One region of the Streptomyces sp. NPDC017676 genome, then DNA from elsewhere that is predicted to be linked to it. Evidence: riboswitches for the same ligand, from Rfam matches in the RefSeq annotation. Region 1 holds a riboswitch; each other region holds the start of a gene.
The links. Region 1 has a riboswitch for S-adenosylmethionine ahead of ACH4LD_RS16330 (aminotransferase class V-fold PLP-dependent enzyme). Riboswitches for the same ligand answer to the same signal wherever they lie in the genome.
Positions count from the first base shown of each region.

Region 2: it holds a riboswitch for S-adenosylmethionine, as region 1 does, so the genes downstream of both, thrC (threonine synthase) here and ACH4LD_RS16330 (aminotransferase class V-fold PLP-dependent enzyme) in region 1, are expected to answer to the same signal.
Region 3: it holds a riboswitch for S-adenosylmethionine, as region 1 does, so the genes downstream of both, ACH4LD_RS21120 (DUF3293 domain-containing protein) here and ACH4LD_RS16330 (aminotransferase class V-fold PLP-dependent enzyme) in region 1, are expected to answer to the same signal.
Region 4: it holds a riboswitch for S-adenosylmethionine, as region 1 does, so the genes downstream of both, ACH4LD_RS10650 (amino acid ABC transporter permease) here and ACH4LD_RS16330 (aminotransferase class V-fold PLP-dependent enzyme) in region 1, are expected to answer to the same signal.

Region 1 covers NZ_JBIRJA010000007.1:4,872-11,986, reverse strand. The annotation lists gene ACH4LD_RS16335 (PQQ-binding-like beta-propeller repeat protein) at 1-1,976, opposite strand, end outside; gene ACH4LD_RS16330 (aminotransferase class V-fold PLP-dependent enzyme) at 2,027-3,388, opposite strand; SAM riboswitch class IV at 3,531-3,648, opposite strand; gene trpD (anthranilate phosphoribosyltransferase) at 3,772-4,836, opposite strand; gene ACH4LD_RS16320 (cytochrome bc complex cytochrome b subunit) at 4,958-6,595, opposite strand; gene ACH4LD_RS16315 (ubiquinol-cytochrome c reductase iron-sulfur subunit) at 6,592-7,115, opposite strand, start outside.
Region 2 covers NZ_JBIRJA010000003.1:374,822-381,936, forward strand. The annotation lists gene groL (chaperonin GroEL) at 1-1,421, opposite strand, end outside; gene ACH4LD_RS09305 (cold-shock protein) at 1,721-1,924, opposite strand; gene ACH4LD_RS09310 (MoaD/ThiS family protein) at 2,374-2,649, opposite strand; gene thrC (threonine synthase) at 2,798-4,081, opposite strand; SAM riboswitch class I at 4,099-4,238, opposite strand; gene ACH4LD_RS09320 (glucosyl-3-phosphoglycerate synthase) at 4,370-5,314, shown strand; gene ACH4LD_RS09325 (trehalose-6-phosphate synthase) at 5,389-6,828, shown strand; gene otsB (trehalose-phosphatase) at 6,795-7,115, opposite strand, start outside.
Region 3 covers NZ_JBIRJA010000009.1:152,639-159,753, reverse strand. The annotation lists gene ACH4LD_RS21135 (FhaA domain-containing protein) at 1-282, opposite strand, end outside; tRNA gene ACH4LD_RS21130 (tRNA-Leu) at 755-838, shown strand; gene ACH4LD_RS21125 (FG-GAP-like repeat-containing protein) at 1,149-4,406, shown strand; SAM riboswitch class IV at 4,647-4,762, shown strand; gene ACH4LD_RS21120 (DUF3293 domain-containing protein) at 4,808-5,317, shown strand; gene ACH4LD_RS21115 (DUF2252 domain-containing protein) at 5,356-6,843, shown strand; gene ACH4LD_RS21110 (hypothetical protein) at 6,988-7,115, shown strand, end outside.
Region 4 covers NZ_JBIRJA010000004.1:115,726-122,840, reverse strand. The annotation lists gene ACH4LD_RS10665 (GNAT family N-acetyltransferase) at 1-142, opposite strand, end outside; gene ACH4LD_RS10660 (ABC transporter substrate-binding protein) at 190-1,209, opposite strand; gene ACH4LD_RS10655 (amino acid ABC transporter ATP-binding protein) at 1,314-2,105, opposite strand; gene ACH4LD_RS10650 (amino acid ABC transporter permease) at 2,102-3,085, opposite strand; SAM riboswitch class IV at 3,439-3,549, opposite strand; gene ACH4LD_RS10645 (glutathione S-transferase C-terminal domain-containing protein) at 3,627-4,514, opposite strand; gene ACH4LD_RS10640 (putative leader peptide) at 4,598-4,711, opposite strand; gene ACH4LD_RS10635 (NAD(P)/FAD-dependent oxidoreductase) at 4,852-6,012, shown strand; gene ACH4LD_RS10630 ((2Fe-2S)-binding protein) at 6,009-6,311, shown strand; gene ACH4LD_RS10625 (FAD-dependent oxidoreductase) at 6,304-7,115, shown strand, end outside.

The DNA of each region.
Region 1 (7,115 bases):
CTCGTGCCGCCGACGGAGACGAGGACGTCCTGGCCGAGCAGGACGGGGACGTCGTACCGCTGGTCACCGAGGGTGCGGGTCCACAGCAGGCTGCCGGACGGGCTCACCGCGGCCAGCCGGCGCGAGTCCTCGGAGTGCAGGCCCACCACGCAGTACACGGCGTCCCGGGTGGCCACGGGCGTGGAGACGTCGTCGCCGAGCCGGACCTTCCAGCGCTTGGAGCCGTCCCGGGAGATCGCGTGCAGCACGCCGCCGGAGGTGCCCGCGTAGACGACCGAACCGTCCGGGGAGAGCGCGCAGCAGGCCCCGTCCAGGCCGCCGATGCCGCCGAGGTCGTACTGCCAGCGCAGCACCGCCGCCGCCCCGTTCGTGCGGTCGGCGGACGGGGTTGGTGAGCGGTCGCTGCCGCCACTGCTCCCGGTACCGAACCCGTACCCCCACAGCCGGCCGCCGACCCCCACCCCGGCCACGGCGACGGCTCCCCCGGCGAGAACCTTCAGAAGCCGCCGCCGCCCGGGAGCCACGGCACCCGAGCGGCGGCCGGGGGCGGTGGAGCCGATGACGGTGTCCGAGCCGGTGGAGGTGACCGTCCTGGTCGAGTCCGTGGGGGCGGCCGTCCTGGTCGAGTCCGTGGGGGTGGCCGTTCCAGTCGAGTCCGTGAGGGACCCCGCCGCCGAGTCGGTGGGAGCGGCCGTCCGGACCGAGTCGCCGGAGGTGGCGGGGCCGGCGGAGCCGTTCCCGGCCGCAGCGGTCGGCGGGCCCTGCCGGGTGGCTGCCACTGCCGAGTCGCCGTGCGTGCCGGGGGTGGCGGAGTCCTCCGGGGCCGCGGGAGCCACCGAGCCGAGCGGGGTGGCACGGTCGGCCGAGTCGCCCCGGGTCGCCTCGACCCCCGGGCCACCGGGGTTCCCGGCGGCGGCTGCCAGTGCCGGGCCGGCCGGAGTGGGACGCGTCGCCTGGTCGTTCGCAGCCACGGTCGCCGGGCCGGTCGGGGTGGCACGGGTAGCCGGGGCCTCAGCGCCGGCCGGGGTGGCGGGGGCGGGGGCGGGCGCGTCGGTGGTGGGGTGTGGGGTCAGGTACTCGACGCCGCTGGGGCGGTCGTCCGGGGTGGGGCGGGGCCGGGTCGCGGGGCCGTACCAGCCCGGGCGGACGGCGGCGCGCAGGGTGTCCGGGGCGAACCCGGCGCTCGCCACCACCTCGGCCGGCTCCGGACGCTCCAGCGGGTCCTCGCGCAGACAGGCCGTCACCAGCGCGCGGATGTCCTCCGGCACGCCGGACAGGTCGAAGTCGCGGGTGAGGATGCGCAGCAGGACCACCGAGTCCTGGCCCTCGCCGAACGGCTCACGGCCGGCCGCCGCGTACGCGAGGACCGCGCCGAGCGAGAAGACGTCGCTGGGCGGGCCGACCTGGCCGCCGTTGCGGATCTGCTCCGGCGAGACGTAGCCGACCGAGCCGACCACCGCACCGGTGCGGGTCAGCGAGGTGGCCTCCAGCGCCCGGACGATCCCGAAGTCGATGACCCGGGGCCCGTCCGGACCCAGCAGGATGTTCGACGGCTTCAGGTCCCGGTGGACCAGCCCCCTGGCGTGGATGGCCGTCAGCGCCTCGCCGAGCGCGGCGGCGAGGATCCGGACCGCCGGGCGCGGCAGCGCTCCGTGGTCGAGCACCGCGTCCCGCAGGTTCGGTCCGGACACGAACTCCGTCGCCATCCAGGGCCGTTCGGCCTCGGTGTCGGCGTCCACGACCCGCGCGGTGTAGGTGCCCGCGCCGCCGACGGTCTGGGCGGCGCGGACCTCGTGGCGGAAGCGGGCGCGGAAGGTGCGGTCCTCGGCGTGCTCGGCCCGTACGACCTTCACCGCGAGCCGCAGCCCGGTGCGCGACTCGGCGAGGTAGACCTCGCCCATGCCGCCCGCGCCCAGCCTGTGCGTGGCGGTGTACGGGCCGATGTGGCGCGGGTCTGTGGCGCGCAGCGGCTGCACTGACGGGCTCCCCCTGTCCGACGTGGTGTCAAGGGGAGGTTATAGCGCCGTCAGACCGCCGGCACGCAGCGGCCGTCCTCCGTGCGGTACTGCCACTTCGCGCCCTGCGCCACCAGTTCCCTGACGGCGTTGACGAAACGCTCCACGTGCTCGTCCGGGGTGCCCGCGCCGAAGCTGACGCGGATGGCGTTGAGGGACTTCTCGCCCGGGGCCGCCTCGGGGGCGCCGCACTCGCCCTGGGTCTGCGGGTCGCTGCCGAGCAGGGTGCGGACCAGGGGGTGGGCGCAGAAGAGGCCGTCGCGGACGCCGATGCCGTACTCGGCGGAGAGCGCGGCGGCGAAGTGCGAGCTGTTCCAGCCCTCGACGACGAAGGAGATGACGCCGACGCGCGGGGCGTCGTCGCCGAAGAGGGACAGCACGCGCACCTCGGGCACCTCGGCCAGGCCCTCGCGGACCTTGGCGATCAGGTGCTGTTCGCGGGCGACGAGGGTGTCCCAGCCGGCCTCGGTGAGGGCCTTGCATGCGGAGGCGATGGCGTAGGCGCCGATGACGTTCGGTGAGCCGGCCTCGTGCCGGGCCGCGGTCTCGTGCCACTCGACGGCCACGCCGCCGTCCTGGCGCCGGGTGACCTTCCGGCTGGCACCGCCGCCCGCGAGGTACGGCTCGGCCTGCTGGAGCCAGTCGGCGCGGCCGGCCAGGACGCCGGAGCCGAAGGGGGCGTACAGCTTGTGGCCGGAGAAGGCGACCCAGTCCACGTCCAGGTCACGGAGGTCCACCGGGTGGTGCGGGGCGAGCTGGGCGGCGTCCAGGACGATGCGGGCGCCGTGGGCGTGCGCGGCGGCGGCCAGTTCGCGCACCGGCCACAGCTCGCCGGTGACGTTGGAGGCGCCGGTGACGCAGACCAGGGCCGGGCCGTAGGGGTCCCGGCCGGCCAGGGCCCGCTCCAGGGTCTCCACGGCCTGCCGCGGGGTGCGCGGGGCGTCGAGGTAGGTGACCCGTGCGTCCTGCCAGGGCAGCAAGGAGGCGTGGTGCTCGGTCTCGAAGACGAAGACCTGGCAGCCGGCCGGGATCGCCCGGGCCAGCAGGTTGAGGGAGTCGGTGGTCGAACGGGTGAAGACCACCTGGTCGGCCGGGCGGCAGCCGAGGAAGTCGGCGACCGTCCTGCGGGCGTTCTCGAACAGGTCGGTGGAGAGCTGGGAGAGGTAGCCGGCGCCGCGGTGGACACTGCCGTAGTACGGGGCGTACGCGGCGACGTCGTCCCAGACGCGCTGGAGGGCGGGGGCGCTGGCCGCGTAGTCCAGGGCGGCGTAGCTGACTTCGCCGCCGGTGACCAGCGGGACGGTGACATCTCGCCCCAGAACGGGCAGAGGGGTGCAAACAGACTGGTCGGCGGCAGCGGTGGAGACAGACATGGCGGAACTCCCGTGACAGGAATGCGGAGAAGTGCAGAACAGGGCTGCGAAGGGCTGTGCGGAGGCGGGGCTCTGCGGCCCTAACGCATTCGCTTGCTCACGGAGGACTCCCTCGGACGACCAGGACCCCTGGTATGCGAGGGGTCCGCGCTTGCCGTAGGCCTTGCTGCCGTACGACCTGGTCTTCACCCGGGGCACCCCGCCACGGACGGAGGGTTGCCGGACAGTCGGCCGGGGCCTCATGACTGTCACTCATGACCTGGTAAAGGAACGTACTGAAGTGATCGTCGTCCCGCAACCCGTGTCCGGATCGCGGGACGACTCCCGGGCACTGGGGCATGTCCGGCCATGCGCGTCTGCCGCGCGAACGGCCGGACACGCGCCTAGGCGTTGCTGACGGCGACCCAGCGGTCCAGGGTGCGTCTGGCCGCGCCCGAGTCGATCGACTCCGCGGCCCGCGCCATGCCCGCGCGGATCTGCTCGGTGAGCGGCGCGTCCGTCGGCTCCAGGGCCACCAGCGCCGCCGCCGAGTTCAGCAGGACGGCGTCCCGTACGGCCCCCCTCTCGCCGTCCAGCAGCCGGCGGGCGACCCCGGCGTTGTAGGAGGCGTCGGCTCCGCGCAGGGCGTCCACGGGGACGAGGTCGATGCCGACGTCCCGCGGGTCGAAGACCTCCTCCGTGACCTTGCCGTCCCGCACCACCCACACCCGGGAGGGGGCGGTGACGGTCAGCTCGTCCAGGCCGTCGTCGCCCCGGAAGACCAGCGCGGAGTTGCCGCGCTCGGCGAGGACGCCGGCGACGATCGGCGCCATGCGGGGATCCGCGACACCGACGGCCTGCGACCGCACCTGCGCGGGGTTGGTCAGCGGGCCCAGCACGTTGAAGGTGGTCCGGATGCCCAACTGGCCGCGTGCGGCGGCGACATGACGCAGGGAAGGGTGGAACCGCACCGCGAAGCAGATGGTGATGCCGGCCTCCTCGGCCACCTCGGCCACCCGCTGCGGGGTCAGGTTGAGGTTGATGCCCAGCTTCTCCAGGACGTCGGAGGAGCCGGAGGCGGAGGACGCGGCGCGGTTGCCGTGCTTGACGACCTTCGCCCCCGCGCCCGCGACGACGATCGAGGACATGGTGGAGATGTTCACCGTCTTGGCACCGTCGCCGCCGGTGCCGACGATGTCGACGGCCGGGCCGGGCACCTCGATGACGTTCGCGTGCGCGTACATCGTCCGGACCAGTCCGGTGATCTCCTGGACCGTCTCGCCCTTGGCCCGCAGCGCCACCATGAAGCCCGCGATCTGCGCGTCGGTCGCCTCCCCGCGCATGATCAGGTCCATCGCCCACGCGGTGTCGTCGGCGCTCAGGTCCCGGCCGTCCAGCAGACCGTTCAGCAGGGCGGGCCAGGAGCGGCCCGCCGCGGTGTCGCCTCCAGCGGGGGTCACAGCGCTCATCAGCCGCTCCTTGAACAGGTTCCTGCTACGTCGACACCACCCTATCCAGCCGGGCGGCACGGCGAAGGGCCCCGTCCGTAACCCGGACGGGGCCCTTCAGCGTGGCGTGGCGACGCGGGGATCAGTGGTGGCCGTGGCCGCTCGTGATCTCCTTGTACTCATCGACGGTCGGCTTCGGGATCTGGTTGTCCTCGCCGAAGTAGGCGTTGGACAGCTTCGCCCGCAGCTTCTCCGAGGCCGGGATCTTGCGCTCGACCCCGTTCTCGTCGACCGCCGGACCGATCTCGGCCGGCTGGTACTGCTCGTGCGAGGTGAGCGTGTGCAGCTGCTCCTGGCTGAGCGGCTCGTGCACCTCGATGAACTCACCGTGCGGCAGCCGCTTGATGATGCCGGTCTCGCGGCCGTGCAGCACCTTGTCGCGGTCGCGGCGCTGGAGGCCCAGGCAGATCCGCTTGGTGACGATGAACGCGATGACCGGAGCCACGAAGTAGGCGATCCGGACGAACCAGGTGACCGCGTTGATCGACAGGTGGAAGTGGGTGGCGAAGATGTCGTTGCCACCACCGATCAGCATCACGAAGTACACGGTCAGCCAGGCGACACCGAACGCCGTACGGGTCGGGGCGTTGCGCGGGCGGTCCAGGATGTGGTGCTCGCGCTTGTCGCCGGTGACCCAGGCCTCGATGAACGGGTACACCGCGATCGCGCCGAGGATCACGCCGAACAGCACCAGCGGGATGAACACGCCCAGGACCAGCGTGTGGCCCCAGAAGTTGATCTCCCAGCCCGGCATGGCGCGGATCAGACCCTCGGCCATACCCATGTACCAGTCCGGCTGGGCGCCGGTGGACACCTGGTCCGGACGGTAGGGGCCGATGGCCCAGATCGGGTTGATCTGCGCGATGGCCGCGAGGGCCGCGAGCACACCGAAGACCAGGAAGAAGAAGCCGCCGGCCTTCGCCATGTACACCGGCAGCAGCGGCATGCCGACGACGTTCTTGTTCGTCTTGCCGGGACCCGTGAACTGCGTGTGCTTGTGGTAGAAGACCAGGATCAGGTGGCCCACCACCAGGCCCAGCATGATGCCCGGCAGCAGCAGGATGTGGATCGAGTAGAAGCGGGCCACGAAGTCGCCGCCCGGGAACTCGCCGCCGAAGAGGAAGAACGAGATGTACGTGCCGACGATCGGCACGGACAGGATCGCGCCCTCCATGAAGCGGACACCGGTGCCGGAGAGCAGGTCGTCCGGGAGCGAGTAACCGGTGAAACCGGTGAACATGCCCAGGACGAGCAGCAGGAAGCCGAACAGCCAGTTGACCTCACGCGGCTTGCGGAACGCACCGGTGAAGAACACGCGCATCATGTGCACGAACATGCCGGCGATGAAGACGACCGCGCCCCAGTGGTGGATCTGCCGGATGAGCAGACCACCGCGCACGTCGAAGGAGATGTGCAGGGTCGAGCTGAACGCCTCGGACATCAGCTGTCCCTGGAGCGGGACGTACGAGCCGTGGTACTCCACCTCGTTCATCGACGGGTGGAAGAACAGCGTCAGGTAGACACCCGTCAGGATGATGATGATGAAGCTGTAGAGGCAGACCTCACCCAACATGAACGACCAGTGGTCGGGGAAGATCTTGCGCATGTTGGCCTTGGCCAGGGAGTAGATCCCGAGCCGGCCGTCGGCCCAGTCGGCGAGACGCTCGCCGGCCGGCGCCTTCCCGCGGGGGCGGGAGGTCTCGTTCGCTGAAGTACTCATCCGCGCTCCCAGAATGCAGGACCGACGGGCTCCTCGAAGTCGCCGAGCGCCTGGAGGTAACCCTCACTGTCCACACCGATGCGCAGCTGCGGCAGGGCGTGGCCGGCGGGGCCGAAGATCACTCGGGCACCGTCGGAGAGGTCGAAGGTGGACTGGTGGCACGGGCACAGCACGTGGTGCGTCTGCTGCTCGTACAGGGAGATCGGGCAGCCGACGTGGGTGCAGATCTTCGAGTACGCGACGATGCCCTCGTGCGACCACTCCAGCTCGCGCTTGTCCTTGATGTTGCCCGGCTGGAGCCGGACGATCATCAGCGCGGCCTTGGCGATCTCCGTCTGGAACTCCTCGGAGTGCTCCTCCAGGCCGTCCGGCTTGGCGAAGGTGAGCGAGCCCACGGAGACGTCCTCGGGACGCAGCGGCTGGTTCGTGTTCATGTTGACCAGGCGCTTGCCCTTGGCCCACATGGTGTGGCGGAGCTTGGTCCCCGGCGCCGGGCCGAGACCGCCGAGCAGCATGACAC
Region 2 (7,115 bases), on a different contig from region 1:
CCGTGACCCGGGGTCAGGTTGCGCACCTTCTCCACCACGACGCCGCCCTCAAGGCCGGCGTTGACGGCGATCTGCTTCAGCGGGGCCTCCAGGGCGATGCGCACGGCGTTGGCACCGGTCGCCTCGTCACCCTCCAGCTCCAGCTTCTCGAAGACCTGGGAGGCCTGGAGCAGGGCCACGCCACCACCGGCGACGATGCCCTCCTCGACGGCCGCCTTCGCGTTGCGGACGGCGTCCTCGATGCGGTGCTTGCGCTCCTTGAGCTCCACCTCGGTGGCGGCACCGGCCTTGATGACCGCGACACCGCCGGCGAGCTTCGCCAGGCGCTCCTGCAGCTTCTCGCGGTCGTAGTCCGAGTCGCTGTTCTCGATCTCGGCGCGGATCTGGTTCACACGGCCGTTGACCTGCTCGGAGGAGCCGGCACCGTCGACGATGGTGGTCTCGTCCTTGGTGATGACGACCTTGCGGGCGCGGCCCAGGAGGTCCAGGGTCGCGTTCTCCAGCTTGAGGCCGACCTCCTCGGAGATGACCTCGCCGCCCGTGAGGATGGCGATGTCGCCGAGCATGGCCTTGCGGCGGTCACCGAAGCCCGGGGCCTTGACGGCGACGGACTTGAAGGTGCCGCGGATCTTGTTGACGACCAGGGTCGACAGGGCCTCGCCCTCGACGTCCTCGGCGATGATCAGCAGCGGCTTGCCCGACTGCATGACCTTCTCCAGCAGCGGGAGCAGGTCCTTGACCGAGGAGATCTTGGAGTTGGCGATGAGGATGTACGGGTCCTCCAGCACCGCCTCCATGCGCTCCATGTCGGTCGCGAAGTAGGCGGAGATGTAGCCCTTGTCGAAGCGCATGCCCTCGGTGAGCTCAAGCTCAAGACCGAAGGTGTTGGACTCCTCGACGGTGATGACGCCTTCCTTGCCGACCTTGTCCATCGCCTCGGCGATCAGCTCGCCGATCTGGGTGTCGGCGGCGGAGATGGACGCGGTGGAGGCGATCTGCTCCTTGGTCTCGACGTCCTTCGCCTGCTCCAGCAGGGCGGCGGAGACGGCCTCGACGGCCTTCTCGATACCGCGCTTCAGAGCCATCGGGTTGGCACCGGCGGCGACGTTGCGCAGGCCCTCCTTGACCAGGGCCTGGGCGAGCACGGTCGCGGTGGTCGTACCGTCACCGGCGACGTCGTCCGTCTTCTTGGCGACTTCCTTGACCAGCTCGGCGCCGATCTTCTCGTACGGGTCCTCCAGCTCGATCTCCTTGGCGATGGACACACCATCGTTGGTGATCGTGGGGGCGCCCCACTTCTTCTCAAGGACGACGTTGCGGCCCTTGGGGCCGAGGGTGACCTTGACGGCGTCGGCGAGCTGGTTCATACCGCGCTCAAGGCCGCGCCGCGCCTCCTCGTCGAACGCGATGATCTTGGCCATGTGAAGTGGTCCCTCCAGGACTGGGGGTGATTCCTTCGGACCGCGCCCGCGCCCGCGACGGACGGCTCGCCGGCCCCGTGGTCCCTTGCACCACATGACCCGCGGGCCTCACCGACCCGGTCCTTCGCTGTCACTCTCACCTTCAGAGTGCTAACGCCAATGATTAGCACTCGGCATGGTCGAGTGCAAGCGCCTGGGCGGGTGGGAGGCCCTCGTCAGCCGCACGCGAACAGCGGAACCGGGGCACGGCGAAGGGCCCGCACCCTCTGCGAGGTGCGGGCCCTTCGGACAAGAAACGTTCAGGCGGTGACGCGAACCATGTCGGCCTGCGGACCCTTCTGGCCCTGCGAGATCTCGAACTCGACCCGCTGGCCCTCTTCCAGGGTGCGGTAGCCGTCCATCTGAATCGCGCTGTAGTGGACGAAGACGTCCGCACCACCGTCGACCGCGATGAAGCCGTACCCCTTCTCCGCGTTGAACCACTTGACGGTGCCCTGAGCCATGCCTAACTCCCCTATTACTGGCCCTTGCACAGATCCACACTTCGCGGACCCGGGTCAGACCTCACCCCCCAACTGGTCGGGGGCGTGCGCCGGAACGCGTCGACCGCGGCTGAATGTATCTGTCCAACTGCCGTCTGCAACAGGTCAATCGGACGAGAATTCTGGACGCGAACGGTCCGGAATCTGGTGAGAATTCATACGAATTCAGGGCAAGTCGGGCTCCACAAAAGCCACAAAAGCCGCAGACAACCCGCACACTTTGGCTACTTCTTGTCGGGCGGGCGGCATGAAATCCAGGGCCCCCGACCCGGAGGCCGGGGCTGTGTTCCCCAACTCTACCGCGCTCAATCACACAGAATTGCCCCCTCCGTTTCTCTCACGGAGGGGGCAATCGGACGAACAGCCGGTAACCGCGGTTACCGAAGGTAATGAGCGCGCCGGTCCGCGGCTCAGCCGCCGGCGACCGCCGGGATGATCGAGACGCCGGCCCCGTCGGGGGTCGCGGTGTCCAGGCCCTGCTCGAAACGGACGTCGTCGTCGTTGACGTACACGTTGACGAACCGGCGCAGCTTGCCCTGGTCGTCCAGCACGCGCGCGGCGATGCCCGTGTGGTTCTTCTCCAGGTCGGCGATGACCTCGCCGAGCGTCGTGCCCTCGGCGGCGACCTCGGCCTGCCCGCCGGTGTAGGTGCGCAGGATGGTGGGGATGCGAACGGTCACGCTCATGCGGTGGGACCTCCGGTCGGGTTCACGGATACGGCGGGGCGGCGCCGAAAGGGCGCGGGGCCGTGGGGCGGGTGCGGGTGCCGCCGCGTGGGCGCGACCGGCCCCGGCCGGCGCGCGGGCCGCGTCCGGCCTCCCCGCGGGACGCCTGTCATGCCAGGCCGGCCTCTCGGAAGGAGTCCAGGGTCGGGCGGATGGTGGCGGTGAGGCCGGTCCCGGCCACCGCGTCCAGGGTCTTCAGGCCGTCGCCGGTGTTGAGGACGACCGTGGTCTTCGCCGGGTCCAGCACGCCCGCCTCCAGCAGCTTGCGGGTGACGCCGACGGTCACGCCGCCGGCGGTCTCCGCGAAGATGCCCTCGGTCCGCGCGAGCAGCTTGATCGCGTCCACGACCTGCTCGTCCGTCACGTCCTCCACGGCACCGCCGGTGCGGCGCGCGATGTCCAGGACGTACGGCCCGTCGGCCGGGTTGCCGATGGCCAGGGACTTGGCGATGGTGTTCGGCTTCTGGGGCCGTACGACGTCGTGGCCGGCCTTGAAGGCGGTGGAGACCGGGGAGCAGCCCTCGGCCTGCGCGCCGAAGATCTTGTACGGCCTGTCCTCGACCAGACCGAGCTTGATCAGCTCCTGGAGCCCCTTGTCGATCTTCGTGAGCTGGGAGCCGGAGGCGATGGGGACCACGATCTGGTCCGGCAGCCGCCAGCCGAGCTGCTCGCAGATCTCGTACGCCAGGGTCTTGGAGCCCTCCGCGTAGTACGGCCGCAGGTTGACGTTGACGAAGCCCCAGCCCTCGCCGGCCGGGTCGCCGATCAGCTCGGAGCAGAAGCGGTTCACGTCGTCGTAGTTGCCCTCGATGCCGACGAGTTCACCGCCGTAGACCGCGGCCATGACGATCTTGCCCTGCTCCAGGTCGTGCGGGATGAACACGCAGGAGCGGAAGCCGGCGCGGGCGGCGGCGGCGCCGACGGCACCGGCCAGGTTGCCGGTGGAGGAGCAGGACAGCGTGGTGAAGCCGAAGGCGCGGGCGGCCTCCAGGGCCTGGGCCACGACCCGGTCCTTGAAGGAGTGGGTCGGGTTGCCGGAGTCGTCCTTCACGTACAGACCGCCGGTCACGCCCAGCTCGCGGGCCAGGTTGTCGGCCTTGACGAGCTTGGTCCAGCCGGGATTGATGTTCGGCTTGCCGGCGACGTCCGCCGGGACCGGCAGCAGGGGCGCGTAGCGCCAGATGTTCGCGGGACCCGCCTCGATGCGGCGGCGCAGTTCCTCGGTGTCGTAGCCGGAGAAGTCGTAGGCGATCTCCAGCGGGCCGAAGCACTCCTCGCAGGCGAAGACCGGGCCGAGCGGCACCCGGTGGCCGCACTCGCGACAGCTCAGGGCCGCGGCCGGGCCGAGGTCGACGGTGGATTCGCTGGTGGTGGCAACTGTCTGCACAGCCATGGAGGCGAGGCCCTTTCTCCTCATCTTCCCCACGACGCATCTCGCCGTGAGACGGAATTGGCACCTTCCCTGGCCGTGAGCCTCGCGCGAACGAGTCCGGTCAGGGGGGTTGCCGGGGCTTCACCGGGCCGTGTCCCTCTGCCCCTCTGGATGAGCGGTATGCGGTTGTGGAACGCACCCGACCCCCGACATGCGATGGTCATCGGCGTTGTTCAAGACTGTAACCGACGGCCGGGACAGTTGAGATAGTCGTCCGAACCGCGAGACACGAGTGAGGAGCCACAGACTGTGCTGGAAGAAGTCGAGCGCTGGCTGACCACCCGGTCCTGGTCCGTGGCCGACCGACCGCTGCACCAGATCCTCGCCGCCAAGCAGCGCACGGGCCAGACCATCAGCGTCGTCCTGCCCGCGCTCAACGAGGAGGAGACCGTCGGCGACATCGTCGCGGTCATCCGGCACGACCTCGTGGAACAGGTGCCGCTCGTCGACGAGATCGTGGTCGTCGACTCGGGCTCCACCGACCGCACCTCCGAGATCGCCGCGCGCGCCGGCGCCCGGGTCGTCCACCGCGACGCCATCCTGCCGCGCATCCCGGCCGTCCCCGGCAAGGGCGAGGTGCTGTGGCGGTCGCTGCTGGTGACCGGCGGGGACATCGTCTGCTTCATCGACGCGGACCTCAGGGAGTTCTCCTCCGACTTCGTCTCCGGGATCGTCGGCCCGCTGCTCACCGACCCGGACATCGACCTGGTCAAGGCGATGTACGACCGCCCGCTCGGCGGCAGTGCCGGGCAGGGCGGCCGGGTCACCGAACTCATGGCCCGCCCGCTGCTGAACATGCACTGGCCGCAGCTCGCCGGGTTCGTGCAGCCGCTGGGCGGCGAGTACGCGGCGCGCCGCACGCTGCTGCAGCAGCTGCCGTTCCCGGTCGGCTACGGCGTGGAGCTGGGCATGCTGGTGGACGCGCTGCACCTGGTGGGCCTGGACGCGCTGGCCCAGGTCGACGTGGGCGTGCGCAGGCACCGGCACCAGGACGGGCAGGCGCTGGGCCGGATGGCCGCCGCGATCTACCGCACCGCCCAGCTCCGGCTGGCCCGCGGCCATCTGATCCGGCCCGCGCTGACCCAGTTCGAGCGGGGCGAGGAAGGGTTCGAGCCGCGCACCTACTCGGTGGACACCGAGGAGCGGCCGCCCATGGTGGAGATCGCGGAGTACGCCGAACGGAAGGTGGCGTGAACGGGCCGTATACGGTCGGCCCGCCGGGCGGGCCGTACGTTTGAGCGGTTGGGGGCCGGGCTAGGTTGAGGCGTATGGCTTCCACGCTCGATGCTGCGCAAAAGGCTCAGGTGCTGGTCGCGTCGAACCGCGGCCCGGTCTCCTACCAGGTGGGCGAGGACGGCTCGCTGCAGGCCCGACGGGGCGGCGGCGGGCTGGTCTCGGGACTGTCCGCCATCGGATCCGACGCGGACTCGGTGTGGGTGTGCGCGGCGCTCGGCGACGGCGACCGGGCGGCCGTCCGGCGCGCGGACGGCGGGCTGCTGCCGGCCGAGGAGACCGGCGGGCAGCGGGTGCGGATGCTCGACATCGACGCGACCGTGCACGCCGAGGCGTACAACGGCATCGCCAACTCGGTGCTCTGGTTCGTCCACCACATGCTGTACCAGACGCCGCTGGAGCCGGTCTTCGACGCCGGCTTCCGGCGGCAGTGGGCGTCGTACGAGGCCTACAACCGGGCGTTCGCCGAGGCGCTGGCCGAGGAGGCGGCCGAGGGCGCGGCCGTGCTGATCCAGGACTACCACCTGGCCCTGGCCCCGCGGATGCTCCGGCAGCTCCGGCCCGACCTGCGCATCGGCCACTTCTCGCACACCCCGTGGGCGCCGCCGGACTACTTCCGGCTCCTTCCCGACGACATCGCGGCCGAGCTGCTCGGCGGCATCCTGGGCGCGGACCGGGCGGCGTTCCTCACCCGGCGGTGGGCGGACGCGTTCACGGACTGCTGTCACGCGGTGCTCGGGCCCGGCATCCCCTCCGGCACCCGGATCGGGGTGCACGGGCTGGGCGCGGACGCGGACTTCCTGCGCGAGCGGGCGCACGAGCCGGACGTGGACGAGCGGATGGCGGCGCTGCGGGCGGAGATCGGAGCGGGCCGGAAGACGATCGTCCGGGTGGACCGGACGGAGCTGTCCAAGAACATCGTGCGCGGGCTGCTGGCGTACGAGCAGCTCCTGGAGGACCACCCGGAGTGGCGGGAGAAGGTCGTCCACGTGGCCTTCGCCTACCCGTCCCGGCAGGACCTCGCCGTGTACCGCGAGTACACCGCCGAGGTGCGGCGGGTCGCGGACGAGATCAACGAGCGGTACGGCACACCGGGCTGGACCCCGGTCGTGCTGCACGTGAAGGACGACTTCGCCCGCTCCCTGGCCGCCTACCGGCTGGCCGACGTGGCCCTGGTGAACCCCATCCGGGACGGCATGAACCTGGTCGCCAAGGAGGTCCCGGTCGTCTCCGACGAGGGCTGCGCGCTGGTGCTGTCGCGGGAGGCGGGGGCGTACGAGGAGCTGGGCGAGGACGCCTTCGTGGTGAACCCGTACGACATCGCGGGGACGGCACGGGCCCTGCACGAGGCGCTGAACCTGCCGGCGGACGCGCGGGCGGAGCGCTCGAAGCGACTGGCCGCCGCCGCGACCGCGCTGCCGCCGGCCCGGTGGTTCCTCGATCAGCTGGCGGCGCTGGACCCCCGGCCGAGCTGAGCGGCCAGCGCCCGCAGCAGGCCCACGACCCCTTCCGGGCCGTCGACCACCAGGTCGGCCCGGTCCGCCAGTTCCGTGACCTCCGTGCTGCCGCTGCACACCAGCAGGCCGGGGACGCCGTTGGTGCGGAGTTTCTCGACCGCGGCGAAGGCGGGGAGGTCGCCCAGGTCGTCACCGGCGTAGACGACACAGCCGGCGTGGACGGCGCGGGCGTGGTCCAGGAGGGCCACGCCCTTGTCCATGCCCGGTGGGCGCAGTTCCAGGACCATGCGGCCGGGCTCGACGAT
Region 3 (7,115 bases), on a different contig from region 1:
GTAGCGCTGCTGCTTGGCGTAGTCGCGCACCATGCCGGCCAGCTCGTCGCCGAGCTGCCCGGAGTAGGGGCTGAGGCGCTCGTAGTCCGGCGCGCTCAGCTCCACGATGAAGTCGTTGGGCACGACGGTCCGGTCACGGTTCCAGATGGTGGCGTTGTTGTCGCACTCCCGCTGGAGCGCTCCGGCGATCTCCACGGGCTGGACCTCGGACTTGAAGACCTTGGCGAAGGTGCCGTTCACCAGACCTTCGAGACGCTGCTCGAACTTCTTCAGGACTCCCATGGGGCACCTCCTCCGTCCCTGCCGTCGTCTTGCCTGTCCTGTGCCGCCGTCTTGGCCGCCGCTCGGCCGCTGTCGGGCGGCTGCCTTGCCGGGTACTGCTGGTACTGCTCACTGATCGTATCTACGCGCCCGCCAATCAGCCGGTTCCCCCAGCGGCTCCCCTTCGAACTCCCGGGTGCGTGTCCTGCTGCCATGGATCGTAGAGGCGGGCGAAGTCCAGTGTCCCGCACCCGGCTGTGGACCCGGTCCGCCTCCCGGGCAGACTGCCCGGACCGGTACGAGGTTGATACGAGAAGCGCGCCGCCTTGATACGTGCGGCGTTCGGTGGGTGCCTCGTTGGGGCGTGTGCCGTGCGTGCCGGGGGTGGGGGCCGGACGGGAAGCGATGTGAATCCACCCCGTACGACGTGCTAATGTTCTGGGTGTCGGAAGGGGCCGGGCCGAAAGGGCCGGAGCCGGAGGACACACCCAATGCGCGGGTGGCGGAATAGGCAGACGCGCTGGATTCAGGTTCCAGTGCCCGCAAGGGCGTGGGGGTTCAACTCCCCCCTCGCGCACAGAGAAACCGATGAGACGGGTCTCTGCCGGTGACGGAAGTCACGGCAGGGGCCCGTTTCTCGTCGTACTCGCAGTTGTGGGGGATCGCACAGCCGGGCTTCGGTGTGCCGTGACCCGTCTGTGAGCTAAGTCACGGGCAGCGTCCGGGGTCAGGGTGACGCTCTCCTCGCCGAAACCCGCCGAGAGCGTCATGTCCATGCTGTTAGCCTTCCCCCCACGCGCGCGTGGGGGGAGCGGCCGGGGGGCCGGAGGGGATGCCAGAGCGTTGCCGTACCTCCGCCCATGCCTCCCCTGCTCTCTGGAGGAACGGTGGCCCGAATCGGTACGCACCGGCACAGACCCCAGCCCGCATCACGCCCTGCACGACGCACCGCGGCCGTCCTCGCGGCGGCGCTCGGCCTCGGCCTGCCGCTGGCGGCCACACCCGCGACGGCGGCGCCGGCCGCGCCCACGGTCGCCGCGGGAGAACTCGTCCTGCCCGCCGCAGCGCGGGCCGTCCCCCGGTTCACCTGGATCCTCAACGCCGGGACCAGCGGCTTCCTGTGGGTGCAGGAGGGTGACGACCGGTACTTGTGGACGGACTACGCCACCGGCACCACCACCGCGCTGGACCAGCGCATGCCGGTCCCGCTCCACTACGACATCGACAACGGCTCCTACCGCGGGGACGTCTCCTTCGAACCCGGCCACTACGGCGACGGATCCGACACCGTCGCCCTCTACTCGGAGGAGGACGCCCAGGTCACGCTCGTCAAGGGCGCGGGAACGGCGGGCGGCACCGTCGTGGTGCCGGTGCCCGAGGGCCACACGTACGAGGGCACGTTCGGCGACACCGTGCTCACCAGCACGAGCGACCTCGCCGGCAACCCCGGCGCCTACCAGCTCCTGAGGGCCGCCGACGGCGAGGTCCACCGGACGCCGGTGACGGGACTGCCCGGCGGCGCCTACGACATCCGCGTCGAGGACGGCGACGCACGGTCCGTCATCCTGCGTCACCAGACGGAGGACGGCAGGCACTGGAGCATCGTCGACCTCGCCACCGGCGCGGCGGCGGCGCTGCCCGACCGGCCCGATCCGCAGGAGGCCTGGGACGTGACCGGTTTCCGGCTGAGTCCCGGCTCGGTGCTGCGGCTGCGCACCGGACGCAGCAAGGCGGATCTGCTCGACCGGGCCGACCCGGCCGCGACGCCCCGCACCCTGGAGACGAGTTCGCTGACGTACGAGGCCTCCTACGGCGTCGCCGGCTCGGTACTGCTGGGCGTCGAGCCGATGTCGCCGGGCGACGACAAGTACCGGGGCCAGCCCCTGTTCACCCTCACGGCCGACGGCTCGGACACGGTCCTGACCAAGGTCATGGACCCGGCCGCCCACCAGCTCGTCCAGGCCCCGGACGGCTCCGTCCTGGTGGCGGGCGCCGCGGCGTACGTCGACCAGGGCGACCTCGACTGGGGCGTGTACCGGGTCGCCGAGGGCGCCGACGGCTCGGTCACCCGTACCCGTCTGACCGCCGTACAGCCGATGCCCGCGCAGGTCCACGGACTCTCCCTCGGCAGCGGCATCCTCACCACGGCCGACAACAGCACGCTCTACCAGCCGCACACGATCCTCGGCGCCTACCGCAGCACCTGGCTCACCACGAGCGGCACCCCGAGCCCCGCACGGACCACCGTGGACGGCCTGGTCAGCGGCTGGGACGGGTTCTGTGACGAGACCACGCCCCGCTGCATCCGGATGTTCGCCGACGGCACCGGCCGGCACGGCCGCCGCGACGCCACCGAGTCCGGACTGACCATGCTCCGCACCAACGGCGCCGCCGACTGGGGCCCGACCCTCGACACCGGCGACGACTCCCCGGAGCTCACGGACCTCTCCGGGCGGTACGCCCTCGTCGAGGGCGCCTCCTCCGGCAAGCAGTACATCGGTGAGTTCGCCACCGCCGGGGCCGGCAAGGTCCTGCTCAAGCGCGACCGGGTCGCCGCGGCCGTGTGGGGGAACACCCTGTGGAGCGGCGCGGCGAGCGGCGGGAAGGTCACGGCCACCCGGCTCCCCGCGGGGACCGCCGTCGAGTCCTTCACCACCCGCAACGGCTGCACCCCGTCCGACCTCCAGGCCGTGGGCCGCTTCGTCTACTGGGTCTGCCGGGACAGCTGGGGCGACCCGCACGGCGCGGGCCTGTACGACCGGACGACCAAGCGCACCTCCACGGCCCCGGACGGCCGGGTCCTGCTCGGGGACGGATACCTGGTCGAGCGGGTTCCCGGCACCCAGTCGGACAGCGGGCTGAGGCTGCTCGACCTGCACAACGGGCTGCCGTCCGGCGGCAGTCACACCGACCTGCCGAGCCGTGAGCTGGCCGACTGGACCGACCTCGGCCAGGAGAACACCGGGGCCGGGACCAGTTGGACCGTGGACCGCTTCGGCGGCGGCGTCGCCTACGCCGACCGGGACCAGCGCGTGCACGTCGTACCGGCCGGCGTCCCGGCGTCCCCGCTCACGTCCGTCGACGCCACGGTCACCGCGGGCTCCGCGAACTGGTCCGGCACCTGGTGGCTGTCCAAGCCCGCCGCCGACTGGAAGGTGACCGTCCGCCGGAAGGCGTCCGGCGCCACCGTCCGTACGCTCTCCGGCGGCACGGCCCGGGGCCTGCTGACGGCCGCCTGGGACGGCAGGGACACCGCGGGCCGCCTGGTCACCAACGGCGCCTACACCTGGAGCCTCACCGCCCGGCCCGCCGACGGCCAGGGCGCCGCGCTCACTCTCTCCGGAGACGTCAAGGTGACAGCGGGAACGGCGGCACCGCGCGACTACGCCGGCAACGACGGGGTCGGTGACGTCCTCACCCTCAGCTCCTCCGGCACCCTCACCGTCCGGCGCGGCACCGGCACGGGAACCCTGGGCGGCACGGTCTCCGGCTCCGGCTGGCCGGCCACCGCCCGGTTCGTGCCGTTCGGCGACCTGAACGGCGACCACTGCAACGACGTGCTGGTCCGCACCGGCGGCGCCCTGCGGGCCTACCGCCCGGCCTGTGGCAAGGCCCCGACGCCCACCACGCCGTACACCTCGCTCGGCACCTCCGGCTGGAACGCGTACGACGTCCTGACCTCTCCCGGCGACGTCAACGGCGACGGCCGGCCCGACCTGATCGGCCGCCAGTCCTCGACCGGAGACGTCTACCTCTTCAAGGGCGCGGCGAACGGCAAGCTGTCCGCCCGCACGAAGATCGCCTCCCACTGGACCGGCTACAAGAAGATCGTCGGCGCCGGTGACCTCAACGGCGACGGCCGCGGCGACCTCCTCGTCCAGGACAAGTCCAACGAGCTGTGGCGGTACGACGCCAACACCACGAGCACGGGCGGCCTCAAGGCCCGCGTCAAGGTGTTCGCGGACTGGGGCGCCTCCTACAACGCGGTCGTCGGCACGGGCGACTTCACCGGCGACGGCCGCGCGGACCTCGTGGCCCGTGACACCGCGGGCACCGTCTGGCGCTACAACGGCAACGGCAAGGGCTCGTTCGGGGGCCGCGTGAAGATCGCCACGGGGTGGAAGGGGTACAAGGCCGTCATGTGACGGCGCATGTCACGGCGCACGTGACGGCAGATGTGACGCGGATGTGACGGCAGCGACGGGCCGTCTGGAGCGATGGGTCGTCCGAAGCGACGGGCCGTCCGGAGCGGGCGGCCGGCCACGGATCCGAACGGCGGGTTCGTGGCCGGTCCTTCACGAGGAGGCGGGGAGGCGCAGGCGGGGAGGTGCCCTCGCCTTCCGGAAGCTGGACTTCCCGCCGGCCCCTGTGTCAGGATCCGCCTCGGTCACGAAGCCGATCGCGCCCCTGGACGAGCGTCGGCTGGCAACCTCGCTCACCGCGCAAGGTGCCCTCCAGGGAAGACCGGGCCCCCACGGTCCCGTGGGGGTAAGCGCGGATCTCCCTGCCCGGCGGGTAAGGGGGTCCCTCTCGAACGGAGACCCCCATGACCGCAGGCATCCCGATCACGCGAACGCCCCAGTGGGGTCTCTACCAGCAGGCCGTCGTGGACGTGGAGTTGCCCGGAGGACCGGTCCGCGTCACCCCTGCACCGTCCGGAGTGGCGGCCGGCCGGTTCCCCGTTCCGCACGGGGAGACCCTCCACGTGATCACGGCCCACAACCCCCGGGGCACCCGCGCCTCGGCACAGCACAACCACCGCGCGCATCGGGAACTGCTCGGCCTGCTGCGCCGGCGGGGGCTCGTGTGGTGGCCCGCTGTCGGCGGTGACCCGGAAGGCCGGCACACCGAGGAGAGCGCGGCGGTCGTCGGCCTGAGTGACGACGAAGCGCGCGCGCTGGGCCGGGAGTTCGGGCAGGACGCGGTGTTCGCCTGGTCGGCGTCGGCATGGCGGCTGCTCACCTGCTTCGGCGCCGAGGAGGCGCTGACCCTCGGGTGGAGGCTCGCAGAACGGTCTTCGGGGGCTGCGCCCCGGGGAGTTCTCCACAGGGTCTGACGATTTTCGGCCACCGGTTGTACCGTCTCCCCGAGTTGATGTTCGTACCGTCGCCTGTTCGCAGGTGGGCGGGCCGTGCGGGGGAGGCGGTCGCGGTGACCGGAACCGATGTGGAAGTGACGGACGCGGCGGACCGGGGCGCGCGCCGCCTGCCCCGGGTGCGCGGGTTCGCCGCATGGCCGCCGCAGGGTTCGCCGAAGCAGGAGGGCAAGGCGCTGCGGGCGGGCGTGCCGCGCTCCGCCCACCGCACACTGGACCTGGACGCCGCCCGTCCCGACGCGGTGAGCGCGGTGGCGGAGTCCAACGCCGGCCGGATCGCCGAACTGACCCCGCTGCGCGTGGGCCGGATGGCGGCCACCCCCTTCGCCTTCCTGCGCGGCTCCGCCGGACTCATGGCGTACGACCTCGCGCGCACCCCCACCACCAGGATCGGCACCCAGATCTGCGGTGACGCGCACGCGGCCAACTTCGGGCTGTACGGCGACGCCCGCGGCGACCTCGTCATCGACCTGAACGACTTCGACGAGACCGTGCACGGACCCTGGGAGTGGGACCTCAAGCGGCTCGCGGCCTCACTGGTGCTCGCCGGCCGCGAGGCGGGCGCCGACGAGGACACCTGCCGTGCCGCGGCCCAGGACGCGGCCGGCGCCTACCGCCGCACCATGCGGCTGCTCGCCAAGCTGCCCGTGCTCGACGCCTGGAACGCCATCGCGGACGAGGAACTGGTCTCCCACACCGACGCCCACGATCTGCTCGGCACGCTCCAGCGGGTCTCGGAGAAGGCCCGGGCCAACACCAGCGGCCGGTTCGCCGCGAAGTCGACCGAGTCGGTGCCGGACGGCGGACGCCGGTTCGTGCCCGCGCCGCCGGTGCTGCGCCGCATCCCGGACGCGGAGGCCGCCGCGGTAGCCGCCTCCCTGGAGTCGTACGTCGACACCCTCGGTGAGGACCGCCACCCGCTGCTCGCCCGGCACGCCGTGCACGACGTCGCCTTCCGGGTGGTCGGCACCGGCAGCGTCGGCACCCGGTCCTACGTCGTCCTGCTCCTCGACCACCGTGGCGAGCCCCTGGTCCTCCAGGTGAAGGAGGCCCGTCCCTCCGCGCTCGTCCCGCACCTGGTCACGGCCGGCTTCGAGACGCCCGCTGTGCCCCACGAGGGGCGCCGCGTGGTCCTCGGGCAGAAGCGGATGCAGGTCGTCAGCGACACCCTGCTGGGCTGGACCACTGTCGAGGGGCGCCCGTACCAGGTGCGGCAGTTCCGCAACCGCAAGGGCAGCGTCGACCCGGCCGCCCTCGCCGCCGACCAGATCGACGACTACGGCCGTATGACCGGCGCCCTGCTGGCCCGCGCCCACTCCCACAGCGCCGACCCCCGGCTGATCGCCGGCTACTGCGGCAAGAACGAGGAGCTGGACGAGGCGATCGCCGACTTCGCCGTCGTCTACGCCGACCGCACGGAAGCGGACCACGCCGAGCTGGTCGCGGGGATCAGGGCGGGGCGGATCGAGGCGGAGCCGGGCGTCTAGAGCACGGTCCCGGGGGCTCTCGTGGGCGGGTTCCCGGGCGGGGGCGGGACGGGGCGGGACGGCTCCCCGGGGTTCCCGGGGTGGTGTGCGGGGAGCGCGGGAACCGCACCCGGGCCGGGCCGGGGCAACGGCTACGCTGGGCGGGTGACAACCCCGGAAGCCGGCCAGTCCCAGGCCCCCCGCCCCGAGGAACGGCTCGAACAGGCCGTACGGGCCGCCGAGCAGGCGTTGATCGAGTACGAGATCGCCGTGGAGACCTTCCGCGTCGAGGT
Region 4 (7,115 bases), on a different contig from region 1:
GCCGGTAGCGGGCCGCGCGGCCGTACCGGTCGGCGAGATGGGCGTGCGGGCCGGCGAGGGCGGCCCAGACCGCGTTGTCCAGGACGGGGTCGGCGGGCAGGAGCGGGGCCGCGCCCGGGCGGACGTCGGTCGGGTGAGCCACGGAAGCGATCCCCTCTCTTGACTTCATGTCGATGAATCGATGTCTGGTCAGGAGTTGTCCAGCGGCAGCCCGGGCGGGTTGACCTCGGACTTCGCCACGGACTCGTTGGACAGGCCGTAGGAGGCCAGCCACTTGCCGTACTGGCCGTGCTCGATCAGGTGGTTGAGGGCGTCGGCGAGCGGCTTGGCGAGTCCGCTGTCCTTCTTGGCGGTGGCGGCGATCAGACCCTGGAGCGTCTCGCCGGCGCCGGAGAAGGTGCCCGCGTTGCGGGTGGCGTTGGGGGTGTTCGCGGTCTGCCGGGCGCGGTAGGCGACCGCGGGGTTGGGGCCGAAGAAGGCGTCGATCTTGCCGCTGCTCAGCGCCAGGTTGGTGGCGTTCTGGTCCGGGAAGTACTTGACGGTGAGCTTCTTGCCCTCCTTGGCCAGCTTGGCCTTCCACTCCAGGAGGATCTTCTCCTGGTTGGTGCCGGCGCCCACGCTGACCGTCTTGCCGGCGAGGTTCTCGTAGTCGCCGTCGAAGTTCCAGGCGTTCTTCCTCAGCACCTCGAAGGCCAGGTTGTCCTTGCGGTAGGAGGCGAACTCGTACTTCCGCTTGCGTTCCTCGGTGACGGTGACGTTGGAGAACGCCACGTCGACCTTGCCGCTGTCGACGCCGACGAAGAGGTTCTCCCAGGTGGAGTTCCTGATCTCGGGCTTCAGGCCGAGGACCGCGGCCACCAGGCGGCCGAGGTCGGGCTCGGAGCCGGTGAGGGTCTTCTGGTCGCTGCCCACGAAGTTCAGGGGCGCGGAGCCCGAGGGCAGAGCCCCGACGCCGATGACGAGCTTGCCGCTCCTGCGCACCGAGGCGGGCAGTTCGGCGCTGATGGACTTCACCTCGGAGACCTTCAGCGCGGTCTCCTTGGCGGCCCCGTTGGACAGCCGTCCCACGGTCACCGTGCCGGTGGTGTCGGTCTTGGTGACGGCCTCGCTGTCGCCCCCGCAGGCGGCGAGCCCGGTGGCGAGGGTGGCGACGGCGGTCGCCGTGGTGATGCCGCGGATCAGGGCGCGTCGGGAGATGTGCGTAGGCATGGCGTGGCTGTCCTTGTCTCGCTGATGAGAGCGGTGAGTGATGAAAGAGATGAACGATGGGGGGAGGTGAGCGGGGTGTCGTGGAGGGCGGGCGGCGGCTGCCGTCAGAGCACCTTGCCGAGGAACTCCCGGGTCCGTGGGTGCCGGGGCCGGTCCAGCACCTCACCGGGCGGGCCCTGTTCGACGATCCGGCCGCCGTCGATGAAGACGACCCGGTCGGCGACCTCGCGGGCGAAGCCGATCTCGTGGGTGACGATGACGAGCGTGGTGCCGCTGGTGGCCAGATCCTTGATGACGGCCAGCACCTCGCCGACGAGTTCGGGGTCGAGCGCCGAGGTCGGCTCGTCGAAGAGGATGATCCCGGGCCGCAGGGCGAGGGCGCGGGCGATGGCGACGCGTTGCTGCTGGCCGCCGGACAACTGCCGCGGGTAGGCGCCGGTCTTGTCGCCGAGGCCGACCCGGTCGAGGAGTTCGCGGGCGAGTTCCTGGGCCGCCGCCCTGGTCAGCCTGCCGGTGGCGGCGGGGGCCGCTGCGACGTTCTCCAGGACGGTCAGGTGCGGGAAGAGGTTGAAGTTCTGGAAGACGAAGCCGATCCGGCTGCGCTGGGCGAGGATGGCGCGCTCGCTGAGTTCCTTCAGCCGGTCGCCGTGCCGCTTCACCCCGATCAGCTCGCCGCCCACGCTGACGTGGCCGATCTCGGGCTTCTCCAGATGGTTGACGACCCTGAGCAGCGTGGACTTGCCGGAGCCGGACGGTCCGAGGATCACCGTGACCTCGCCGGGGCGGACGGTCAGGTCGATGCCGTCGAGGACGCGGTGGGAGCCGTACCACTTGTGGACGCCGTGCACTTCGAGCGCGGCGGGGGCGGCCTTCGGGAGGGTCTGCGCGGTGGTCATACGGCGGCCTCCCGGCTCAGCCGGGCCCGCAGGTCGGCGAGGCCGGCCCGGGCCTTCTGCAAGGGGGTCGGGGGCAGGGTGCGGGTGGCACCCCGGGCGTAGTACCGCTCGACGTAGAACTGGACGACGGACACGGCGCTGGTGAGGATCAGGTACCAGACGGTGGCGACCATCAGCAGCGGCACGACGTCACCGGGGTAGGTGCTGCCCATCGACTGCACCGCGCCGAACAGGTCGAGCAGCGACACGTAGAAGACCAGGGACGTGCTCTTGATGAGGCCGATGAGCTGGTTCACGTAGTTCGGGGTGATGGACCTGAGGGCCTGCGGGAAGACGATCCTGCGGAACTGGTAGCCCTTGGGCAGACCGAGCGCGGCGGCCGCCTCGTGCTGTCCCTGGTCGACGGAGAGGATGCCGCCGCGGACCACCTCCGCCGCGTACGCCGCCTCGTTGAGGCTGAGGCCGATGACGGCGATCGTCATGTCCGTGGCCAGCCGGGACTCGTCGAAGGTGACGAAGGCGGGTCCGAAGGGCACGCCGAGGCTCAACGTCCTGTACAGGGCGCTGAAGTTGTACAGGAAGATCAGTACGACGATGAGCGGTACGGAGCGGAACAGCCAGGTGTAGGTCCAGCTGACCGCGCGCAGCACCGGACTGCCGGAGAGCCGGGCGAGTGCCAGCAGGATGCCGCCGAGGAGCCCCAGGACGGCGCTGAGCGCGGCCACTTCGAGGGTGACGACGAGGCCGTCGAGGACGGTGGGGCGCAGGAACCAGTAGCGGAAGCGGTCCCACTGGTAGAAGGGGTTCGTGACCAGTCCGTGCAGGATCTGCGCGACGAGCACGAGCACGACGGCGGTGACGATCCACCGGCCGGGCCGGCGCAGCGGCTGGATCCGCTGTGCCGACTGGGGCTCTGACGGTGTGTCGGCGGTGGCCGGCGCCTCGGCTAGGGAGACGGCGGCGCCTGGGGGTTCACTCATGGCGGGCTCCGGCGGAGTCGGTCACCCCGGGGCCGCGCGGGAGCGGAGGTGGGCCACGACGGCACTGCGGCACGAGGTGGCGCACGGACAGGCGCGGAACCGGGGGCTGGGCGGATAACGGCACACCGGACGGACGGTGTGCGGCGGGAACGCGGGGCTGGGAGGGAGACGTCAGCCCTGACAGCGGGCAGAGCCCGGTGCGGTACACAGTGCGCTGTTCACGCGGAGCAGATCGACGGCGCGGTCGGCGACGAGGAGACCGGCGTACGACGGTACGCAGCCCTGGGGGCGGCTCACGGCCGTCCTGGGAGCTGCGTACATGGCGTCACCTGTCACTGTTCCGGCCCCGTGGGGCCTCGCGCTTACCGAAAACGTCGTCCGGTCCGGTCGTCACCTGGGGCACCCCACCGCGGTGCGAGGGTTGCCGGTCAGCGAGCCAGGGCTTGGCGCTGACGCTCATGACCGTTCTGAGCCGTAAGTAAGGCAGTTGCCCGTTCGAATGTCAACGGCCGTCCGCCCAGTGGACATCGGCTGCCCGCTCTCACCTGCGCGAAGCGTCCGGGGCGTCCGCGGCATGGCCTGCCCAGTCCAGGATCTGGACAGCGGCCCCGGCGGCCTCCAGGCCCTGACAGCGGCCGTGGTGGCGGCGGGCGATGCCTCGAAGGTCGAGGTGGCGGCCGAAGGCGGGGTGGGCGGCCAGGCGGCGGGCGTAGGCCCACAGGGCGCGGTGGTCGGCGATGCGGTGCACGGCGGAGGCGTCGAGGTGGCAGCGGTGGACGGTGTCGAGCTGCACGAGGGTGACCCACAACTCGATGTCGGCGGCGGTGAGCCGGTCGTCGGCCAGGTACTCCTCGCCGCTCAGCCGCCGCTCCAGCCGGCCCAGGGTGTCCAGCAGCGCGTCGAGCGCGGCGGCCCGTTCGGCCGGGTCGGCACCGGCGCGTCCGGCGCGCTGCGCGGCCTCCTCGATGCCCTCGGCGCACATCCGCTCGACGGCCTCGATCACGGACTCCAGGCCGGCAGGGTACAGGCGGGCGTCGCCGCCCGGCCGGAACCTGTCCAGGTCGCGCAGGATGTCGGGGGTGTGGGTGCTGACGATGCGTCCGGACCAGTCGTCGCTGAGCACGGGCGCGAGCGCCGGGCCGGTGTAGTGGTGGGCGCTCGCCTCGTAGAGCGGGCGGAGCGCCGCGTGGCCGCCGCCGGGACAGTCCGGGACGGCGGGCAGGAGGGTGACGGGACAGCGGGTGTCCAGGCCGAGCAGGCTGTGGCCGACGGCGAGGCGCAGCCCGTCGGGGCAGGCGGTCGACAGATGGAGCCGGTAGCGGTGGGGCACGGCGTAGTGGCCGCTGCGCGCGTCCCGGCCGATCCGGCCCCGGAAGACGGGCGGGGTACCGCGGGTGGACGGGACGGCGGCGAGCGGAGTGATGGACATGCGTCTCCCCGGGTGGTGGGTGTGCGGAGGGGTGCGCCGGCGCGGGCGTGACCGGTCGGTGGGTGCGAAAGGGGCGGCCCGGCTCAGCGGTGGCGGCTGATCGCGCTGCAGACGCGCTGCAGGTCGATGTGGCGACGGGAGGTGAGCAGGGGTGCGCGCAACGGCGTCCGGCCGGTGCCCGTTTCGCGGCGCGCCATGATTCCCTACCTGTTCACTAGGATTCCCTCCCTGGAGTGTCGATCGGGCTCCGTACGACGTCAAGGGGGCGTCCACGCCTGGGAATCGGAGGCGGCGACGGGTACTCCTCACCGAGAGGAACATGTGACATAGTACTGGCGTGGCGAAGCTACTGACCTGCGATGTCGTGGTCGTCGGGGCCGGGATGACGGGCGCGGCCTGTGCCCTGTACGCCGCGCGCGCCGGACTCGACGTACGGCTGGTGGACCGCGGCCCCGTGGCCGGCGGCACCACCGGGGCCGGCGAGGGCAACCTGCTCGTCTCCGACAAGGAGCCGGGCCCGGAGCTCGAACTCGCGCTGCTGTCAGCCCGGTTGTGGGCCGGGCTCGCGGAGGAGCTGGGCGCCGCGATCGAGTACGAACCCAAGGGCGGCCTCGTGGTCGCCTCGACGCCCGGCGCCCTGGCCGCGCTGCGGGACTTCGCCGCGGAGCAGCGGACCGCCGGCGTCACCGCCGTACCGGTCGGCGCCGAACGACTCGCAGAACTGGAACCGCACTTGGCGCCCGGCATGGCGGGCGCCGTGCACTACCCGCAGGACGCCCAGGTGATGCCCGCGCTGGCCGCCGCACATCTGGTCCGCGCCTCCGGCGCCGCCCTGCACACCGGCCGTACGGTGACCGGGGTGCTGCGCACCGCGCGGGGAGCGGTCCACGGCGTCCGCACCGACCGGGGCGACATCCACGCACCGGCGGTGGTGAACGCGGCCGGCACCTGGGGCGGGGACCTCGCCTCGCTCGCCGGCGTCCGGCTGCCGGTGCTCCCCCGGCGCGGCTTCGTGCTGGTCACCGAGCCGCTGCCGCGCAGGATCCGGCACAAGGTGTACGCCGCGGACTACGTGTCCGACGTCGCCAGCGACTCGGCCGCGCTGCGCAGCTCACCGGTCGTGGAGGGCACGGCCGCCGGTCCGGTGCTGATCGGCTCCACCCGGGAACGGGTCGGCTTCGACCGGTCGTTGTCGCTGACCGCGACGCGGGCGCTCGCCGCCGGGGCGATCGGTCTGTTCCCCTTCCTGGCGGGGGTCCGCGCGCTGCGCACGTACGCGGGCTTCCGGCCGTACCTGCCGGACCATCTGCCGGCGATCGGACCCGATCCGCGGGTGCCCGGTCTGTTCCACGCCTGCGGGCACGAGGGCGCCGGCATCGGACTCGCCCCCGGAACCGGGCAGTTGATCGCGCAGGCGCTCACCGGTAAGGCGCCGGAGCTGGACCTCACGCCGTTCCGGCCGGAGCGTTTCGACACCGAGGGAGGCGACGTCCGGTGAATCCGAGGGAGTTGACCCGGGCCCGGCCGGGCCCGCCCTGCACCGTGACCTTCGACGGCCGGCCCCTGGAGGCACTGCCGGGCCAGACGGTCGCGGCGGCGCTGTGGGCGGCGGGCGTGACGGCATGGCGCGGCACACGGGGCGCCGGGCGGCCCCGCGGGGTGTTCTGCGGGATCGGGGTGTGCTTCGACTGCCTGGTCACCGTCAACGGCCGCCCCGACCAACGGGCCTGCCTGGTCCCGGTGCGCCCGGGAGACGACATCCGCACGCAGGAGGGGACGGGCCGGGACGATGACTGAACGACCGCGCCTCGCCGTCGTCGGCGCGGGCCCGGCCGGGCTCGCCGCCGCGCTGGCGGCGGCCGCACGCGGCGTCCAGGTGACCCTGGTCGACGCCGCGGACCAGGCCGGCGGACAGTTCTACCGGCAGCCCGCCACCGCCCTCGGCGCGCGCCGACCGCAGGCCCTGCACCACCAGTGGCGCACCTGGGAGCGGTTGCGGGACGGTCTGGAACGGCACCGCGCGGCCGGCCGGATCACCCACCTGACCGACCATCACGTCTGGTGCGTCGCACGGGACTCCCCCTCCGGGGCGTTCGCCGTGCACGCCCTGCTCGGCCCGACGCAGGAGGACGGCGTCACCGTGCGCGCCGACGCGGTCCTGCTCGCCACCGGCGGGTACGAGCGGGTGCTGCCCTTCCCCGGCTGGACACTGCCCGGCGTCGTCACGGCGGGCGGCGCGCAGGCCATGCTCAAGGGCGGCCTCGTACTGCCCGGCCGTACGGTGGTGGTGGCCGGGACCGGGCCGCTGCTGCTGCCGGTGGCCGCCGGGCTCGCCGCGGCCGGCGCGCGCGTCGCCGCGCTGGTGGAGTCCGCCGGTCCCGGCGCGCTGCTTCACCGGGCGCCCGCCCTGGCCGCGCAGCCCGGCAAACTCGCCGAGGGCGCCGGATACGCGGCCCGGCTGCTGCGGCACGGCGTGCGCACCCTGCCCCGGCACACCGTCGTGGCGGCGCACGGCGCCGACCGGCTGGAGGCGGTGACGGTGGCCGCGCTCGGCCGGGACGGACGCCCGCGGCCCGGCAGCGCCCGGCGCATCCCCTGCGA